3 regions of the Citrobacter sp. GW821-FHT02E08 genome follow, and region 3 is predicted to be linked to each of the others. Evidence: predicted binding sites of a transcription regulator. Region 3 holds the regulator's gene; each other region holds the start of a gene.
What was found. The regulator Fur, encoded in region 3, represses iron uptake genes when iron is present. The targets are predictions, from matches to a motif close to ATAATAATGAGAACNACTATCAA.
Positions count from the first base shown of each region.

Region 1: the regulator Fur is predicted to act here: its motif matches at 824-846, upstream of exbB (tol-pal system-associated acyl-CoA thioesterase).
Region 2: the regulator Fur is predicted to act here: its motif matches at 910-932, upstream of bfd (bacterioferritin-associated ferredoxin).

Region 1 is NZ_JBWKVL010000001.1:253,006-255,211, reverse strand. It holds gene exbD (TonB system transport protein ExbD) at 1-21, opposite strand, end outside; gene exbB (tol-pal system-associated acyl-CoA thioesterase) at 28-762, opposite strand; gene metC (cystathionine beta-lyase) at 1,016-2,203, shown strand.
Region 2 is NZ_JBWKVL010000003.1:412,810-415,015, forward strand. It holds gene tuf (elongation factor Tu) at 1-784, shown strand, start outside; gene bfd (bacterioferritin-associated ferredoxin) at 967-1,161, shown strand; gene bfr (bacterioferritin) at 1,234-1,710, shown strand; partial or broken gene AC07UY_RS06290 (prepilin peptidase) at 1,707-2,173, opposite strand.
Region 3 is NZ_JBWKVL010000002.1:61,233-63,438, reverse strand. It holds gene chiP (chitoporin ChiP) at 1-386, shown strand, start outside; gene AC07UY_RS02630 (ChiQ/YbfN family lipoprotein) at 436-768, shown strand; gene fur (ferric iron uptake transcriptional regulator) at 866-1,312, opposite strand; partial or broken gene AC07UY_RS02620 (fur leader peptide) at 1,305-1,390, opposite strand; gene fldA (flavodoxin FldA) at 1,600-2,130, opposite strand.

The DNA.
Region 1 (2,206 bases), on a different contig from region 3:
TTCGTTAAGACGCATTGCCATGAAACATTATCCTACACGTAATTTCTGCGCGGCACGTACCGGCTGAGCGGAGACACTCGCGTTCAAATCCAGATCACGGCTTTGCAGCAACAACACCTGTGCCGCCACGTCGCCCAGCATCGCTTTATAGCTACCAATCTGGCGAGCAAAGACGTTGTAGATAACCACCGCAGGAATAGCCGCAACCAAGCCAATCGCCGTCGCCAATAGCGCTTCTGCGATACCCGGCGCCACGACGGCAAGGTTAGTGGTTTGCGTTTGCGCGATACCGATGAAGCTGTTCATGATGCCCCATACCGTACCGAACAGACCCACAAAAGGAGAGATCGCACCGATAGTCGCCAGATAGCCGTTACCCCGTCCCATATGACGACCCACGGCTGCGACGCGGCGTTCCAGACGGAACCCTGTACGCTCTTTAATACCTTCGTTATCTTCACTGCCTTCTGACAGTTCCAGTTCGTTTTGCGCTTCGTTAATCAACATAGCGCTATAACTTTTTTCGTCAAATTCAGAAGCGATATCGCTTGCCTGATCCAAAGAACGGGCTTCAGCCAGCTGCTCCTGCTCACGCTTGAGTCGGCGCTTCTGCGTGAAATGCTCAACGCTTTTGCTGAAGAAGATAGCCCAGGTGACCACTGACGCCAGAATCAGACCAATCATCACGCACTTGACCACAATGTCGGCGTGCTGATACATACCCCAGACGGAAAGATCCGTCTGCATCAAATTATTACCCACTCTGTATCTCCAGGACGCAAATCACAAAATCTGAGCGCAATAATATCAAAACGACGTCGAATTGATAGTCGTTCTCATTACTATTTACATATTGCCGCACCTTTGGTTTCTTTTCCTTGCGCTTACGCAGTAAAAAAGTCACGAGAGGTTATTTTGATAAAATTTTCTGCTTTATCGAGATTCCTCTGGATGCGTGGTGCAGCATTCATGTTAGTTTAGACATCCAGACGTATAAAAAAACAGGTCGTGCGACATGGCAAAAAAACACCTTGATACCCAATTTGTGAATGCAGGGCGCAGTAAAAAGTACACCCTGGGATCGGTAAACAGCGTGATTCAACGCGCTTCTTCACTGGTGTTCGAAACCGTTGAAGCGAAAAAACACGCCACCCACAACCGCGCCAACGGCGAGCTTTTCTATGGCCGTCGCGGAACGTTGACCCATTTCTCTCTCCAGGAAGCAATGTGCGAACTGGAGGGCGGCGTCGGATGCGCCTTGTTCCCCTGTGGCGCGGCGGCCGTCGCCAACACCATTTTGGCTTTCGTCGAACAGGGCGATCACGTGCTGATGACCAACACAGCCTACGAGCCAAGCCAGGATTTCTGCACCAAAATTCTCGCCAAACTCGGCGTGACCACCGGCTGGTTCGACCCCATGATCGGCGCCGATATCATAAAACACATTCAGCCCAACACCCGAATCGTTTTCCTGGAATCCCCGGGCTCCATCACAATGGAAGTCCATGACATCCCAGCGATTGTTGAAGCCGTCAGACGAGTTGCGCCTGATGCGATTATCATGATTGATAACACCTGGGCCGCCGGGGTGCTATTTAAAGCGCTGGATTTTGGAATCGATATCTCTATTCAGGCAGGGACAAAATATCTGATTGGACACTCTGACGCGATGGTCGGCACGGCGGTTTCCAACGCCCGCTGCTGGGAGCAACTGCGTGAGAATGCCTATCTGATGGGACAAATGCTGGATGCCGACACGGCGTACATGACCAGCCGTGGTTTACGTACATTGGGCGTGCGCCTGCGTCAGCATCATGAAAGCAGCCTGAAAGTGGCTGAATGGCTGGCAAACCACCCGCAAGTCACGCGCGTCAACCATCCTGCGCTCCCCGGCAGTAAAGGCCATGAATTCTGGAAGCGCGATTTTACCGGCAGCAGCGGTTTGTTTTCATTTGTTCTGAATAAAAAGCTTAATAATGACGAGATGTCAGCCTACCTCGACAACTTCAGCCTGTTCAGCATGGCCTACTCATGGGGTGGTTTTGAATCCTTGATTCTGGCGAATCAACCTGAGCACATTGCCGCTATTCGCCCGGAAGGCGTGGTGGATTTCAGCGGAACACTTATTCGCTTACATATTGGTTTAGAAAATGTTGACGATCTTATTGAGGATTTAGCCGCAGGATTTGCCCGGATCGTGTAAAGT
Region 2 (2,206 bases), on a different contig from region 3:
CCTGAACAAATGCGACATGGTTGATGACGAAGAGCTGCTGGAACTGGTAGAAATGGAAGTTCGTGAACTTCTGTCTCAGTACGATTTCCCGGGCGACGACACTCCGATCGTTCGTGGTTCTGCTCTGAAAGCGCTGGAAGGCGAAGCAGAGTGGGAAGCGAAAATCATCGAACTGGCTGGCTTCCTGGATTCTTACATCCCGGAACCAGAGCGTGCGATTGACAAGCCGTTCCTGCTGCCTATCGAAGACGTATTCTCCATCTCCGGTCGTGGTACCGTTGTTACCGGTCGTGTAGAGCGCGGTATCGTTAAAGTTGGTGAAGAAGTTGAAATCGTTGGTATCAAAGAGACTGCCAAGTCTACCTGTACTGGCGTTGAAATGTTCCGCAAACTGCTGGACGAAGGCCGTGCTGGTGAGAACGTTGGTGTTCTGCTGCGTGGTATCAAACGTGAAGAAATCGAACGTGGTCAGGTACTGGCTAAGCCGGGTTCCATCAAGCCGCACACCAAGTTCGAATCTGAAGTTTATATCCTGTCCAAAGACGAAGGCGGCCGTCATACTCCGTTCTTCAAAGGCTACCGTCCGCAGTTCTACTTCCGTACTACTGACGTGACTGGTACCATCGAACTGCCAGAAGGCGTAGAGATGGTAATGCCGGGCGACAACATCAAAATGGTTGTTACCCTGATTCACCCGATCGCGATGGACGACGGTCTGCGTTTCGCAATCCGTGAAGGCGGCCGTACCGTTGGCGCGGGCGTTGTTGCTAAAGTAATGAGCTAATTATTTAATAATTAGTTTTGAGCTTAAAAAGGGCGCTACGGCGCCCTTTTTGCTGCCTGGCATTTAGCCTGTCATATTTATTCGCATTTTTTATTGCTCTCCGGCTGCGTCTATATATTTGTGCTATTGTAATCATAACTATTCTCATTTACACTTTGCGCAGAAATTGAACGGGAGCGATCATGTACGTTTGTTTGTGTAATGGTGTCAGTGATAAAAAAATCCGTCAGGCGGTACGTCAGTTTCATCCACAATCTTTTCAACAATTGCGTAAGTTTATTGCTATTGGAAATCAATGTGGTAAGTGTGTTCGGGCTGCTCGTGAAGTGATGCAGGACGAATTGACACAGATACCGGAATTTAAAGAGATCGCCTGAGTCACATTCTTTTTTTTGACATCCCTGTAGCCCCATCTACTCTTCAAAGAGTGGAAGCGGAGGGACTATAAAATGAAAGGTGATGTTAAAATCATAAGTTATCTCAATAAACTATTGGGTAATGAGCTTGTCGCGATCAACCAGTATTTTCTCCATGCTCGTATGTTTAAAAATTGGGGCCTGATTCGCCTCAATGATGTCGAATACCATGAGTCCATTGATGAGATGAAGCACGCTGATAAGTACATCGAGCGTATCTTGTTTTTGGAGGGCATTCCAAATTTGCAGGATCTTGGCAAGCTAGGCATTGGTGAAGATGTCGAAGAGATGCTGCAATCCGACCTTCGGCTTGAACTTGAAGGCGCAAAAGATCTACGTGAAGCTATCGCTTACGCAGATACCGTCCATGATTATGTCAGCAGGGATATGATGATTGAAATTCTTGCCGATGAAGAAGGGCACATCGACTGGCTGGAAACCGAGCTGGATTTAATTTCGAAACTTGGCTTGCAAAATTATCTGCAATCACAAATTAAAGTCGTAGACTAACTCTCCGGCATCAGTGTTTTCCATCCTATGATAAAACCCGCAGCCGCCATGTATGGCCCAAAAGGCAGCGGGTTTTTTAATACCGCCCTACCATACCTGAAGTAATCCGTCCCCACCGCGGCGCAGGCCAAAAAAGCGGCAATAAACACCAGCATGGGTAATGACTGCCATTCATGCCATGCGCCCAGGGCGGCAAGAAACTTCACATCGCCATAGCCCAACCCTTCTTGTCGGTAAGCCAGACGATAACCCCAGTACAGAAGAGCGAACAGGACATACCCCGCTACGGCTCCCCATAGGGCAGCGGACAAACGTGCGGGCAGCAAAAGCTGATGGTAAATGAGACCGCTCCAAAGAAGAGGGCAGGTTAATCTATCGGGTAAAAAACCCGTTCGTAAATCGGTGATCCACAGACGCCCTGATAAAAAAGGTATGTGAGTAGAAAAGGAAGCGTAGAGTACATGGATAACTCCTGAGTAGACAGTGAGACCACATT
Region 3 (2,206 bases):
TCTGGTGGGATAACCGTTCCGACTTTAACGCCAACGGCGAAAAAGCGGTCTTCTTCGGCGCGATGTATGACCTGAAGAACTGGAATCTGCCAGGTATGGCGCTGGGTGCGTCGTACGTCTACGCCTGGGATGCCAAACCGGCTACCTGGCAGAGCAACCCGGATGCGTTCTACGACAAAAACAAAACCATCGAAGAATCCTCCTACAGTCTTGATGCGGTTTATACCATGCAGGAAGGACGTGCCAAAGGCACCATGTTTAAACTGCACTTCACCGAGTATGACAACCACTCCAATATCCCGAGCTGGAGCGGTGGTTATGGCAACATCTTCCAGGATGAGCGTGACGTGAAGTTCATGGTTATCGCCCCATTCACTATTTTCTGATGCCAGTCGCGGCAGGGTATTTCTCTGCCGCATCGTTGAGGACCGTTGTATGAAAAAAATGTTACTCATCGCCATTATGGCGTCAGGTCTGGTGGCCTGCTCGCAATCTCCTGCACCTAAGGAAGATAGCCGCCTTAAAGAGGCATACAGCGCATGTATTAACACCGCGCAAGGTTCACCGGAAAAAATCGAAGCCTGCCAAAGCGTATTAAATGTGCTGAAAAAAGAAGACCAGCATAAGCAGTTTGCTAACGAAGAGAGCGTGCGGGTACTGGATTACCAGCAATGTATTCAGGCGACACGTACGGGCAATGGTCAGGCGGTACAAGCCGATTGTGACAAAATCTGGAAAGAAATTCGCAGTAAAAACACAGTACAGTAAATGTACTTACCGGAAGGGGAAAAAGACCTGCTTTGATAGCGGGTCTTTTTTATGGGCATAAAAAAGCCAACCGCGTGGTTGGCTCTTTGGGGGCATATTACTTTGCGTCGTGCGCGTGTTCGTCTTCGCGGCAATCGCCTTCAGCGCAGTGACCGTAAAGATAGAGGCTATGGTTGGTTAAACGAATACCATGCTTAGTCGCAATTTCACGTTGACGCGCTTCGATAGAATCATCGCTGAACTCAATCACTTTGCCACAATCGAGGCAAATAAGATGATCATGATGATGCTGTTGAGTCAGCTCAAAAACGGACTTACCGCCTTCAAAATTGTGGCGGGTCACGATACCGGCGTCATCGAACTGGTTCAGCACGCGATACACGGTCGCCAGACCAATTTCTTCACCCATGTCGATCAGACGTTTATACAAATCTTCCGCACTGACGTGATGGTTATCCGGTCCCTGAAGAACTTCCAGAATTTTTAAACGAGGAAGCGTTACTTTCAGGCCAGCCTTCTTTAATGCGGTATTGTTGTCAGTCATGCGGAATCTGTCCTGTTACTAAACGATTCACTTCATTAAAGAAGTGACAGAAATTGCACTTGAGAGAATGCGTATCATTATAGAACTGCCATGTCTAAATGAAAACTGCAAGCCTCGGGCAAATATTATTAATCAAAACGTGGTACTGCCAACAATCACACTGTGCAATACCAGAATAACACCCGAACATTGTACAGGGATGGGCAGGAAAGTTACAAATTTGTAGCAATTATTTTGATTGATTTTATTTATTGATGCGGCGCAGATGGTTTCTGCGCCGCACGAAATCAGGCGTTGATGATTTCGTCGAGATGAAGTTCGGCAGAAATCTGTTTAACCCATTTTTCAACGCGCTCAGCGGTCAATTCCGGCTGACGGTCTTCGTCGATAGCCAGACCGACAAAATGATCGTCATCAGCAAGACCTTTAGAGGCTTCGAAGTGATAGCCTGCAGTTGGCCAGTGGCCTACGATGGTTGCGCCGCGCGGTTCGATAATGTCGCGGATGGTGCCCAGCGCATCGCAGAAGTATTCTGCGTAGTCTTCCTGATCGCCGCAACCAAACAGAGCCACCAGTTTACCATTGAAATCAATGTCTTCGAGGGTAGGGAAGAAGTCATCCCAGTCGCACTGTGCTTCACCGTAGTACCAGGTCGGAATACCTAACAGCAGAATGTCATACCCTTCCAGGTCTTCTTTACTGCTTTTCGCAATGTCATGAACATCGGCAACGTCTTTACCAAGCTGTTTTTGAATCATTTTTGCGATATTTTCGGTATTACCGGTGTCGCTGCCGAAAAAGATGCCAGTGATTGCCATGAGTAAAATAACCTCTTGAAACTTATTGAAATGGTGGTGGCGTATTGCCCACGGATAAGGGCAATCATAGCAGATC